DNA from 4 places in the Cohnella sp. GCM10027633 genome. Region 4 is predicted to be linked to each of the others. Evidence: riboswitches for the same ligand, from Rfam matches in the RefSeq annotation. Region 4 holds a riboswitch; each other region holds the start of a gene.
What was found. A riboswitch is a leader RNA that binds a small molecule or an ion and turns the genes downstream of it on or off. The one in region 4 is predicted to bind cyclic di-AMP.

Region 1 (3,203 bases), on a different contig from region 4:
ACCCTCGTGCACGAGATCGCGCACCAATACTGGTACGGCCTCGTCGCCTCGAACGAATTCGAGGAAGCCTGGCTGGACGAAGGCTTCACCTCTTACACGGAAGATAAGCTCATGTCCGCCATCTACGGCGTATCGCCGAATACGCCGATCGAAGCGAGCTACTTGACGAATCCGGAGCCGCTCAATCAATCGTCTTGGCAGTTCCGCGATTCCGACCGGTACGCCGAGAACGTCTACCTGAGAGGCAAGCTCGTGCTTACCGCCCTGGAGCGGCAAGTCGGGGACAAGACGATGGCGAAGATCATGCGGACTTATTATCAGAAATACCGGTTTAAGCACCCGAGCTACGCCGACTTCCAGAAGGTCGTCGAGACGGTTACCAAGTCGAAGTGGGACGACTTCTTCCAATCGTACGTGCAGCGCGCCGAGATGGCCGACTTCTCCGTCGACGGCATCTACAGCCGCAAGACCGAAGAAGGCTACGAGTCCCGAGTCCTCATTCGACGCCATGGCGGCAGCGCGCAGTCCGTCAACGTGTTGTTCCGGTTCGAGGACGGACAGACGGCCAGACGGACGTGGGACGGCGTGCAGGACCATGTCCAAGTTCAACTCCTATCCGCCTCTCCGCTCTCGTTCGCGGCCATCGATCCGTCGCTCAACGTCGTGCTCGACAATCGCAGGTACAACAACTATTTGAAGGCGGAAGTGCAGCAGCAGGAACGGACACGATGGTCGGCAGGCATCACGCAAGTAATCGAAGGCTTGTTCGGAACGATAGCATGGTGAGGTGACGCCAGATGAGAGAACGATTAAAAATGGGATGGGACACGACTCTCCGGCATAAGTATGTGTTGGTTCTCCTTTTCCTGTACCGCCTGCTATGGGGATTCTTCCTGTACCGGTTCGTCGACGGGATCGTGACGCCGATTCTGGCGCGCTACCCCGGCGACCATCCGAACGCGAACGCCGCCCAGCTGTTCCTCGTCGAAGCGCAGTTCCGCCTGCTCAAGACCGACATGCTGAACGAGACGCTGACGCTGCTCGGCGCGCTGCTGCTCATGCGGATGATCCTCACGCCCCTGCTCAACGCCGGCGTCTACTACTCCTTCCATCACTCGAGGGACGGAGAAGGCACGCTGGTATTGTCCGGAATGAAGCGGTCATGGAAATCGGTAACCGCGCTTTACTGGCTGGAGAACGCGCTATCCGCGCTCCCTGCCCTTTGGCTCGTCCCGCTTGCCCGCGATCGCTTCTATGCCGTAGGCTCCGTCTCGGATTGGCTGCGAGAGCTGGCCCCCTACGCCATCGCATGGCTTGCGTGGGGATTCCTGCTCCACCTGCTGTTCCAATTCATGCAGTTCGGAGCCGTCTCGAAGGACGGCATTCTGAGAAGCATCGGACTCGCGCTGCGCAAAGGGCTGCCTCTGATCGCCGTCACGCTCGTCATGCTCGGCATCGGGATCGCGGTATCGCTCGCGGCTTCGGCCGTCACGTTTCTCTGGTCGGGCTTCCTCGCCGTCGCGCTGCATCAGGCCTTCCACTTCGTCCGCTCGCTGCTGACGCTGTGGACATCGGCTTCCCAATACCACGTATGGCGCGAATCGTAAGCCATCTCCTCGTCCCTCGTTCGACACGAAGCTTCACGGGACATTCCCCGGTTGCCCCCTTCTCGGGTGGGCGGCCGGGGTTTGGCGTTATTATCGGCGAGTAAAAATGTGCGAAAAGGAGGGGTGTGAATACCCAGTAATCCGCTTTAGATTAGGAAATTCTCATTTAGTAATTGCAGGAAATTCGCCATAATCACCGAATATCTAAGGCTGAGTGTAAAAAATTTGCCGAGTCCTCGCGCACACCGGGGAACGGGGGAACCAATTAGTACGGGTGAATTGGCTTCGCATCAGAGGAGCCATAGGGAACCTTCAACCGAACCCTCCAGCTAACCTCGTAGGCATTGGAAGGAGTCACCAGCTTTGCGCAAGTTATCCGTCATTCTGTTCTCGCTTGCTTTGCTCCTGCTCGTCCAAGTCGGAAGCGTATTCGCGAGTTCCAAGCTGGACACGGAGGTCGACAAGCTGATCGGCATCGATTACCGGTACGGCGGCACGACGACCAAAGGCTTCGACTGCTCCGGCTTCACGCAGTACGTATTCAAGAAATTGGGCATCGATCTCCTGAGGGATTCGAGATCGCAGGCAACCCAAGGCAAGAAAGTCTCCAAGGACGATCTGCGTCCGGGAGATCTCGTGTTCTTCAAGACGAACGGCCGGACGATCTCTCACGTGGGCGTCTACGTAGGCGAAGGCAAATTCGCCCATGCTTCCACGAGGAAGGGCATCACGATCAGCGCCCTCTCCGAGAAATCGTACGCGAACACTTACGTGACCGCCCGCCGCGTTATGGACACGGAAACTTACCAAGCACTGGCGACCGAGTTCGATCCGGCGGACGCCGAATTGATCGGACCTGCGGATGCAGCCACCGACGAACCGTTGGAGTAAGCTTCGGCTGACCCGACGCATGAAGAAACCCCGCCAATTGGCGGGGTTTCTTCGTTGTATGGGGACGTTCGGAGGCGCCGGCGAGGATGAACGCCTTCTCCTAACGCGAACCCCATACGCCCCGCCCGTGTAGTTAGCGTTATCTGATAACGCTAATTACCCGGACGAAGCCTACATGAAACAATAACGCGATCTCGTAACGCTAAATTCTTGTTCGAGGCGTTCGTGACGCTTTAACGCTACCTCATAGCGCTAAAATCCCGTTCGGCGCACTCGCGAGATTTTAACGCTACCTCATAACGTTAAAATCTCATTGGACGGGCTCGCGACGATTTAACGTTACCTCATAACGCTAAAATCTCATTGGACGGGCTCGCGACGATTTAACGCTACCTCATAACGCTAAAATCTCGTTTGACGAGCTCGCGACTGTTTAACGCTACCTCATAACGTTAAAATCCCATTGGACGAGCTCGCGACGATTTAACGTTACCTCATAACGCTAACGCACGCACGTTCACGCGGGAAGTCGGCACCGCGTTAGCGGCGTCTTCGACCGCCGCCATTACCGCCGTTGCCACCGCCGCCGTTGCCGCCTTGCGGACGGCCTTTCGCCGCCGCAACGGGCTCGCGAGTCTTCGCGGGCGCATTCTGCTGTCCCTTGTTATCGCTCTTCCCCGCGACTTCGAAAATCTCCATCGGATA
Region 2 (3,203 bases), on a different contig from region 4:
AGCTGACCGAGCGGTATCCGTTCATCTACGCCGCGGTGGGCTGGCACCCCACGGACGCGATCGACATGCGGCTGGAAGAAGATCTCGCTTGGATCGAATCGCTGTGCGCGAATCCGAAGGTCGTCGCGATCGGGGAGATCGGTCTCGATTATTACTGGGACACGTCGCCCAAGGAGCTCCAGCATACGGTGTTCCGCGAACAGATCCGGCTCGCCCGCAAGCTGAACAAGCCCATCGTCATTCACAACCGCGACGCCCACGAGGATATCGTTCGCATTCTGCGCGAGGAGAACGCTTCCGAGGTCGGCGGCATCATGCATTGCTTCTCCGGCAGCTGGGAAATGGCCAAGCTGTGCCTCGATATGAACTTCTATATTTCGTTCGGGGGACCGGTCACTTTCAAGAACGCGAGGGTGCCTAAAGAGGTGCTCGCGAACGTTCCGATGGACCGATTATTGGTCGAGACGGACGCTCCGTATTTAACGCCGCACCCTCATCGCGGGCAGCGGAACGAATCCGCTTACGTGCGTCTCGTCGCCGAGACGGCGGCTGAGATTAAAGGGCTTAATTTGGAAGAAATCGCCATTATTACGAGCGAGAACGCACGTCGCTGTTTGAGTCTACCGAGATAAAACGGTTACAATCGAAGAAAAAACGATCAGCGCGTAGAAAAAACTGTTTTTTGCCTCGCTAATTGCGGTTTTTACCGTACAATTCACGAAAATACGGCCAAATACGTCCTTTGCCCCTTCTTTACACACGAAGTAGGTAGAAGGTATCATCTAGAGCAGAAGTTTGAATATGGCATCCCTTTTCCAAGTAACGCTTAATCTCCGAATCGGAGAGCGGGGGACCCGACGCGGCGACGACGTGGCATCATTCGTCCAATGCGGTCCGAGCAATCTTGGGGTGAATTTCGCAAGGTCGATCAGGCGGCTTCCAGCTGAAGCTTCGCAGGATCGTGCCGAGCGGATAGGGCGACTCTCTTCGTCCGAACCCGACAGCTAACCTCGTAAGCGTAATAGAGAGAGGTCAACCTCGTGCTGCCCCATTCCCTTTATTCATGAAGCGGAAGCCACGAACAGGTCCTCTGTCAGTGGCTTTTTGTGTTGAACAAAAGGTTCATGAACGGTTGTACCGGGTACGAACGACCTTAGATTTGGAGCAAGGCGGCGCTGCGAAGAGTCCGGCCGCAAGGCATCTCGCACGTGTCGTTATCACAACGGATAGTCGCGTCAGACAACAGTCAATGCATCACAGTCGACGGCGGGGCTATGAAGGAGGAACGAGAAAATGGGGGAAGTTCCTGTTCTGGAAACCCATGATCCACGACCGACCGGCAAGCTTATCGCACTGCTGCGATGGAAACCGGAGCAATTGCGCATCGTCCTGCTCGGCGCAATTCTCGCATTCGCAATCCTCATCATGTTCGTGTCGTTGCTGCAACCGGCGGCGGCCAAAAACATTTCCATCGTAGACAACGGATTGACGACAGTCATCCAAACGCGGAACTCCGATATACAGGACGTTCTGCAAGAGCATCGAATTCGGGTCGGTCCATACGATCGTCTGTCCTTGACGACGGGGCGATTGGAAGAAGGCAGCACGATCGTCATCGATCGCGCGAAGAGCATTACGGTTACGGCGGACGGCAAAGAAGCGATCAAGCATACGGCGGCCGATACGGTCGGGGATGCTATAGAAGAGCTGAACGTCGCGCTGGGCACGGAAGACAAAGTTACGCCCGCACTGAATGCGCCACTGACAGACGGAGTGAACGTCGTCATTAAGCGCGTCCGCACGGAAGTCGTGGAGACGTCGCACGCGGTCGCCTTCGAGGTCGTCGAGCAGAAGAACGCGAACCTCGCGGAAGGCAAGAAGAAAGTCGTCAAGACGGGCCAACAAGGACAAGTCGTCGTTCGCACGGCGAAAGTGTACGAGGACGGCAAGCTCGTGACGGAGAAGGTAGTGGAGAAGACTGTCTCCAAGCCGGCCGTCCAGCAGGTCGTGGCCATCGGCACGAAGAAACCGGAGGTCAAGACGCTTGCGTATAACGGCAAGCCGTCGGCTTCCGAAGCGAAGACGGTGAAGCTGAACGGCAAGTCCGTGAAGGTCAAGCGCATGCTGAGCAACGTGACGCTGACGGCGTATTCCGCCGGCTTCGAGTCGACGGGCAAGCGCAAGGGCGACGAAGGTTACGGCGTGACGTCGTCCGGCGCGACCGTTCAGGAAGGACGTACGATCGCCGTGGACCCGAAGGTCATCCCGATCGGTTGGTGGGTGTACATCGAGGGCATCGGCTTCCGTCGCGCGGAAGATACGGGCGGCGCGGTCAAAGGCAAGAAGATCGATGTCTATTACGACAGCGATAAGCTTGCCGACCGGTTCGGCACGAAGAGAGGCTATACGGTCTACGTGATCGGTCCGGTGAAACCGTCGCTCAGTTAATCCGGGCGCGCGGACGTTCATCGCGGCACGCTCGCGGAACCAATCGGGAAGAGGCGTCATTGGCGCTTCTTCCCGATTTGTGTTATACGATACATAAGGGCGGCGGTGCGATGCCGCCGGGACGAGAACGGCAAAGGCGGAATGGCGAAGCATGTTTCAAGAGATCATTGTCGTAGAGGGCAAGGACGATACGACGGCGGTAAGACGGGCGATCGGCGCCGATACGATCGAGACGGGCGGTTCGGCGATCGGCGAAGACGTGCTAAGGCGCATCGAGCTGGCGTACGAGCGCAGGGGCGTCATCATCCTCACCGATCCGGACGCCCCGGGGGAACGCATACGCAAGATCGTCGCCGAGCGCGTTCCCGGGTGCAAGCACGCGTTCCTGACGAAGGACGAGGCGAGAAGCGCCCGAGGACTTGGCGTGGAGCACGCGACCGACGAGGCGATCCGCAGGGCGATCGAGCGCGTGCGCGGCCCTGAGAGCGCCTCTGGCGCCTCGGAGGAGATCGAGTGGAGCGACCTGCTGGATGCGGGGTTGATCGTTCACGCGTCTTCCGCGCGCCGTAGGGAGCGTATGGGCGAGCTGCTCGGCATCGGCTATGCCAACGGCAAACAATTTCACAAAAGATGTCTCATGTTCCGCATCACGCGCGAGGAATTCGCCGGCGCGTTGGAACAGCTGGAGCGGGAAGGGCTGTAGAACCCATTGAACAAACCGAACAATTCGAAGCCGCCGTACAAACCGTACAATA
Region 3 (3,203 bases), on a different contig from region 4:
GCGCCGCGAGAGATCGCGGCACGCCTCGATCACCAGCTCCGCCTTGACGCTGCCCCAGCAAGCGCGCCTGGCGTCCGCGATGAGGCGGGCCTCCCCGATTGCCGGGCGGCGGAAGTCGAGCAGGAACGACGACCACCCGACGATATCGAAGCGATGCCCGCGTCCGGGAAGCTCGCAGCGCGCGTATCCGCAACGTCCGCCGGCGCACAGCCGGAGCACGCCGTACCTGTCCGTATCCCCTCGACCCTCGAATTGCAGAAATTCGATTCCGGTAATGCGATAACCGTCCGCGTCGTCCACCGTTCCATCCGCTCCTCTGCTTACGCCAACAGGCGTGCCTCGATCGATAGCTCTCAATATAACGCCGCGCGAGGTAAGTCGCCAAACGATAATCGTCTCCTATTGCGCGCTTTTTCGATGAAATTCAACCGATTTAACCGGGTTTGCGGCACCTATTGCGATCGGTTCACGCGAACGGGCGGGGTATGCTCTCTCTGGCTCGCGATTCCGAATTTAAGCGTTCCGCTGCCGGAATCGAGGAGCGATAGGCAAGCATGCTTTTTACGAGAAACGGAGAAAGAGAGAGCCGGAGAGAGATCTGTAGAGGTCACTGCGATTGTAAACGGTACAACTGCGCGGCTTGCCGGAATGCGGCGCTTAAACCCTACCTGTCATTCCTTTACAAACATCGGGGGCAAGCGTAATATTCGATTCAGTCAATTGAATATCGTTCCATTCGTAATCGCTGAGTTTCCGTGTCCGCACGGAAAACGGGGGAACCAACGATGGCGCCGTTCCGGTGTGAGAGCCGGGAGAAGCGCCGTCCGGGGTGAATCCGTCGGCAGCCGCGCCTAGGATGCGGCCTCCGACGGTAGGGCTACTCTCACGGCCCGAATCCGACAGCTAACCTCGTAAGCGCCGATGCGTCCGTTAAGACCGGATGCCTCAAATGGAGAGAGGATGATGAACTGTGACCGTGTCGGCCGCAGGGTAAGCATGCATGCTTATTTCTTAGCGGTCTTTGTTATGCCATGAATCGCTGAATTCCCGATGCGTCGGGAAGCGGGGGAACCAACGGAGCGTGCCCGGGAGAGACGGGCGCGCGTCCATGGGGTGAATCCCGGGGCCTTAGCCGGCTCTGGGTAGGGCAACTCTCAAGCCCGAATCCGGCAGCTAACCTCGCAAGCGTACCGAGAGAGGCAACGGATCGTGACGGGCGAGGTTTATTTGGCCATGCCGGGAAGCCACGAGAAGACTCTCTTCTCGCGGCTTCTTTTTTGTTGCCTTCTTCCAAGAGAAGAAGAGGAGATGAACGAGAATGGCCGGACGGGACGTCGTGTTGGTATCGGCCCCGAATATCGCGGGCGAGCGGTTCATGAAGCTGCTTCAGCAGAGGAAGATTCCGTTCGCGGCGATCGTGAACAATCCCGAGGAACACGAGCGCGTAAGTTCGCTCGGAGCGGAGCACATTATAGTGGTAAATACGACCAAGGAGCAATCCTGGATCATCCCCCCGATTGATATCGGGCGGGTGTACTTGTTCGAGACGAGCGTGACGCTGTGCTGCAGATACGTGCAAATATGCCGGAGTTGGACCGGCAGATCGATATACGTCATTACGGGAAGCCACAACCCCCGCAACGTCTACAAGACGATGGGCGTCGACTACGTGATTCATAGCCAAGCGCAGGACTACGCTTTTCTCATTACCGACGATTTGCTCGCGAGATAACGTAACGAAGAAGGAGGCATTCGCCCATGCTCGACGTGTATATGGTTCTTATGCTAGCCGGCCTATTCGGTCTATTCTACGGCTTCATGCATTGGTGCGGCCGGGTAATCGACGAAGGAGGAGGCAACCGATGATCGTCGTCTCGATCTTCACCGTGTTTATTTTCCTCTATTTAATCTACGCCTTAGTGAATCCGGAGAAATTCTAAGCAGGCTTGGCGAGCCGAAAATGCAGGAGGGACGTCAATGGGCATCATGCAGATCGTTATCGTCTTGGCGGTGTTGTTGCTGCTTGTGAAACCGCTTGGGACGTATGTATATCACGTGTTCTCCAACGAGCCGAACCGGACGGACAAGATCTTCGGATCTGCCGAGCGGTTCATCTATCGACTCATGGGACTGCACAACCGCAACGGCATGAATTGGAAAAAATACGCGCTAAGCTTCCTGTTAACGAACATCGTATTGGTGGCTATCGGGTACGCGATGCTGCGGCTGCAGAAGATCTTGCCGTTCAACCCGAACGACATCGGCAACATGGAAGAGACGCTGTCGTTCAACACGATCATCAGCTTCATTACGAACACCAACTTGCAGCATTACAGCGGGGAGAGCGGCTTGTCCTACTTCTCGCAGATGGCCGTCATCATGATGATGATGTTCACGTCGGCCGCTTCCGGCTTCTCGGTAGCCATCGCTTTCGTGCGCGGCATCACGAGCAAGGGAACGACGATCGGCAACTTCTTCGAGGATTTCGTCAAGGCGCACGTCCGGATCTTCCTTCCGGCGGCCGTGCTCGTCACGCTGCTGCTCGTCGCCTTGCAAGTGCCGCAGACGCTCGATCCGACGTTAACCGTCACGACGCTCGAAGGCGTTACGCAGCACATCGCGATCGGGCCGGTCGCCGCGCTCGAATCGATCAAGCATCTAGGCACGAACGGCGGCGGCTTCTTCGGCGTCAACTCGGCGCACCCGTTCGAGAATCCGAACGCGCTGACGAACGTCGTCGAGATTCTGTCGATGTGGCTGCTGCCGGCCTCTCTGCCTTACGTCTATGGGAGGTTCGCGAACAACCGCAAGCAAGGCTGGGTCGTCTTCAGCGCGATGATGACGCTGTTCATCCTGTTCCTATCGCTCATCTACTTCTCGGAGCTGCGCGGCAACCCGGCGATGAACGCGCTCGGCATCGATGCGTCGCAAGGCAGCATGGAGGGCAAGGAAGTCCGGTTCGGCATTCCGCAGTCATCGCTGTTCACGGCGGTTACGACGGCAGCGACGACGGGGACGGTCAACAACATGCACGATACGCTGACGCCGCTCGGCGGTCTCGGTGCGCTCGGGGAAATGATGCTGAACGTCGTGTTCGGAGGCAAAGGCGTCGGGCTGATCAATATGCTCATGTACGCGATATTGGGCGTGTTCCTGTGCGGGCTCATGGTCGGACGGACGCCGGAGTTCCTCGGCAGGAAGAT
Region 4 (3,203 bases):
GAACGCCCAGATGCCGTTCGCGAAGTGGAACGTTGCCGCGATTACCGCGATAATGTAGATGGTAAAGACGACCGGATCGCTTACGATGTCGTGCATGTGCGAGCCCAGTTCATCGTACGTCGTGTTGCCGAACGTCACTTGAAGTCTCGTCGTATAGACGTGCCACGCGACGAAGATGAACGTGATGACCCCGGTAATGCGCTGCAGCGCGAACGCCCAGTTGCGCGAGTAGCTGAACCGGCCCATGTTCAAGTCGGATTGGAACGCCATATACAGTCCGTATACCCCGTGGAACAGAATCGGCAGCCAGATGATGAACAGCTCCAGGAAGAACAGCAATGGCATGCCATGCAGGAAATCGATGCTGTCTTTAAACCCCTGCGGTCCTTCTTCATATGCGGAGTAGTTCGTCAACGCGTGCTCGACCAAGAACAAGCCGAGCGGGATGACGCCGAGCAAGGAGTGTAGCTTGCGCGGTAAGTAAGAATTCCCTTTCATGTCCGTATACTTCTCCTTTCGTGACCCGTGCGTTTGTCGTCCGGAGACGGAATTATGGATGTTCACCCATTCGTCACCAGACGTCACCGCCTTTAAGGTTACTCTATTTTCGCTTATAATGGAACTGCTTATTTTTTATTATAACTTATAACGAATGCGCATATCGAACGACGATTCGACAACGAAGGAGCATCGGATAATGCTTGAGGACATGCGAATATTCGCGACGGTCGTGGAACAAACGAGCCTGAACAAAGCCGCGGAACGCCTTAACGTCTCCCAGCCCGCGCTATCCCGGCGGATCGCCAAGCTGGAGGCAGAGCTCGAGGTCACGCTGTTCCGCCGCATCGGCAAGCGGCTGGAGCTTACCCCCGCCGGACAGCTCACCTACGAATTCGCGCTGGAGCTGCGCCGGTTCCACGGCGGTTACCTGCAGAAGCTGAACGCCTTTAAGTCCGCCGAGTCGCCCGTAGCGACGATCGGGGCCAGCCTGACCACCCTCCAGACGACGCTGCCCGAGTTGATTACCGCGATGACGGAGAAACATCCTCAGCTCGAGATCAAGGCGATCACGGGCAAATCGCACGAGATCGTGACGCTCGTGAAGGAACGCAAAGTCGACTTCGGCCTCGTCGGATCCGCCGTCATCGATCCGGCCATTACAAGTTTACCCTTATTTGAAGATCATCTCATACTCGTGCTCCCAAGAACGCACTATATATTAGAGAGAACGCAGCTGGCGATGAACGACCTGAACGGATTGCCGATGATTCTGTTCGCGCCGGGCACTTGGTATCGCACGCATACGGACGAGCTGTTCCGCAAGTACAAGGTCCAACCGGACGTGCGGATGGAGATCGACTCGTTCGAAGCGATCATTCGCCTGCAGTCCGCTTGCCGGGCAGGGACGTTGCTGCCGAAGTCGTACTTGCGCGAGCAACTGCTGGAAGACAACGACTTGTATCTCGTCCGCATTCCCGAGCTGGAGGCGACGAAGCGAACGACCTCGATCATCCACGGCGATCCCGCCTGGATCGCGCCGGCCACGCGATACTTGATCGAGGAAATGACCGCTTATTTCAAGCGTTGAGCGAAATCGGCGAATGCAGTCCCGGCGCGGCTTCGACGCCGATTACCGGGATTTGCCGGTTCCAACCGCCCGCCTGCTGTGTTAACCTCTACAAGAATAAAAAACGGGCCTAAACCGCCAGGTGCGGGGGAAAAAGAAGTAAAGTACGCGAGGACGGAACGATCGCATGACCGCTTGGTTCCGTTCGGACTTACTCGGGGTGAATCGTATCGTATGGAATGGCAATCGTGCCGCTCGACGTCTCGTAGGGTTGATCTCCCAATCCGAACCCGACAGCTAACCTCGCCGGCCCTAGATCTTAGGAGGCAACGCATTGATGAAAGACGCAAGGAAGAAACTCGCCGCCCGCGCGGCGTCGCTCGTACTGGGCGGCGCCCTGCTCGTCCCCGCGTTGACCGCTCACGCGGCAACGTCGCACGTCGCATCAGACACGACGACGTTCTGGAAACTGTCCCAGTATTACGATATTCCGGTCCGGCAGTTGCTGGATGCCAACCCGAACATAGATCCGCAGAACGTATACGCCGGCTTGAGGCTCGCGATTCCGGGAGACGGAACGGTATCGGCGAAGTCCGCCGAAGAGCCGTCCGTAACGGCGCAATCGATCACGACGACGGCGGGCCGATCGCTCGCCTTCTCGAAAGTGCTCGACATCAAGGCGACCGCTTACTCCGCTTCCGCGGAAGAGAACGGCCCTTGGGGCCCCGTCGACTACTTCGGCGACGCGCTTAAGCTCGGAACGATCGCGGTCGATCCGTCCGTCATCCCGTTCGGCTCGAAGCTGTATATTACGGGCTACGACTTTAACGGCTTGCCCGTCGGCGGCATGGTCGGCACCGCGACGGACAAAGGCGGAGCGATCAAAGGCAATCGCATCGACATCTTCGTGCCCGGTTCCCGCTCGTTCGTGTCCGGCTTCGGCGTTCAGAACGTGAAGGTGTATATCCTGAAATAACGGTTACGGTTATTCCGAGGCTCCCGGAGGCAAATTCAACATTTGCTTCAGGGAGCCTTCGTTCGTCCGCTCGGCCGGAATGCCGAGCAGCTCGGTCAACGCGACCGGCTCGTAATGGTGCTCCCGCAGCCAATCGATGATGCGCGGAAGCGCCTTGACCGTCCCCGCCAAGCTTTGCCCTTCCCCGCCGCCCGCGTGCATCAGGATCACCGATCCCGGACGCACCGCCTTCGTCACGTTGCGGAATACCTCGTCGGCCGTCAATTGCCGCCAGTCCGCCGAATCGACGTCCCAGTTCACGACCGTGTACCCTTGCGCCTTCGCCCATTCGAGCTGCTCGGGCATGATTTCGCCGTAAGGCGGCCGCACGAGCTTCGGCCGGTAGCCGATGATGCCCGAGATGACCGTCTCCGCGCGGGTAATCTGCGACTTGACCTTATCGAGCGGAAGCTTGGAGAAGTCCGGATGGCTGTAAGAATGGTTGCCCACGTCATGCCCTTCCCGTTGAATGCGCCGCAGCAGATCGGGATGCTTCTGGCTGCGCGTGCCCATCGCGAAGAAGGTCGCCTTCACACGCTTCTTTTTCAAGACGTCGAGCACTTGCCCCGTGAATCTCGGATCCGGAACATCGTCGAACGTCAACGCCACCTTCCGGACTTC

Region 1: it holds a riboswitch for cyclic di-AMP, as region 4 does, so the genes downstream of both, ACFQZG_RS23745 (C40 family peptidase) here and ACFQZG_RS26915 (3D domain-containing protein) in region 4, are expected to answer to the same signal.
Region 2: it holds a riboswitch for cyclic di-AMP, as region 4 does, so the genes downstream of both, ACFQZG_RS25420 (resuscitation-promoting factor) here and ACFQZG_RS26915 (3D domain-containing protein) in region 4, are expected to answer to the same signal.
Region 3: it holds a riboswitch for cyclic di-AMP, as region 4 does, so the genes downstream of both, ACFQZG_RS19995 (hypothetical protein) here and ACFQZG_RS26915 (3D domain-containing protein) in region 4, are expected to answer to the same signal.

What each region holds. Positions count from the first base shown of each region.
Region 1 is NZ_JBHTGV010000015.1:29,339-32,541, forward strand. Features, by position in the region: gene ACFQZG_RS23735 (M1 family metallopeptidase) at 1-786, shown strand, start outside; gene ACFQZG_RS23740 (hypothetical protein) at 798-1,607, shown strand; cyclic di-AMP (ydaO/yuaA leader) riboswitch at 1,824-1,966, shown strand; gene ACFQZG_RS23745 (C40 family peptidase) at 1,971-2,498, shown strand; gene ACFQZG_RS23750 (DEAD/DEAH box helicase) at 3,039-3,203, opposite strand, start outside.
Region 2 is NZ_JBHTGV010000018.1:75,098-78,300, reverse strand. Features, by position in the region: gene ACFQZG_RS25425 (TatD family hydrolase) at 1-632, shown strand, start outside; cyclic di-AMP (ydaO/yuaA leader) riboswitch at 814-1,034, shown strand; gene ACFQZG_RS25420 (resuscitation-promoting factor) at 1,294-2,448, shown strand; gene rnmV (ribonuclease M5) at 2,600-3,151, shown strand.
Region 3 is NZ_JBHTGV010000010.1:59,483-62,685, reverse strand. Features, by position in the region: gene ACFQZG_RS20000 (hypothetical protein) at 1-300, opposite strand, end outside; cyclic di-AMP (ydaO/yuaA leader) riboswitch at 734-933, shown strand; cyclic di-AMP (ydaO/yuaA leader) riboswitch at 1,028-1,204, shown strand; gene ACFQZG_RS19995 (hypothetical protein) at 1,319-1,732, shown strand; gene ACFQZG_RS19990 (potassium-transporting ATPase subunit F) at 1,863-1,940, shown strand; gene kdpA (potassium-transporting ATPase subunit KdpA) at 1,978-3,203, shown strand, end outside.
Region 4 is NZ_JBHTGV010000022.1:32,928-36,130, forward strand. Features, by position in the region: gene ACFQZG_RS26905 (succinate dehydrogenase cytochrome b558 subunit) at 1-498, opposite strand, end outside; gene ACFQZG_RS26910 (LysR family transcriptional regulator) at 698-1,588, shown strand; cyclic di-AMP (ydaO/yuaA leader) riboswitch at 1,685-1,895, shown strand; gene ACFQZG_RS26915 (3D domain-containing protein) at 1,905-2,543, shown strand; gene ACFQZG_RS26920 (polysaccharide deacetylase family protein) at 2,553-3,203, opposite strand, start outside.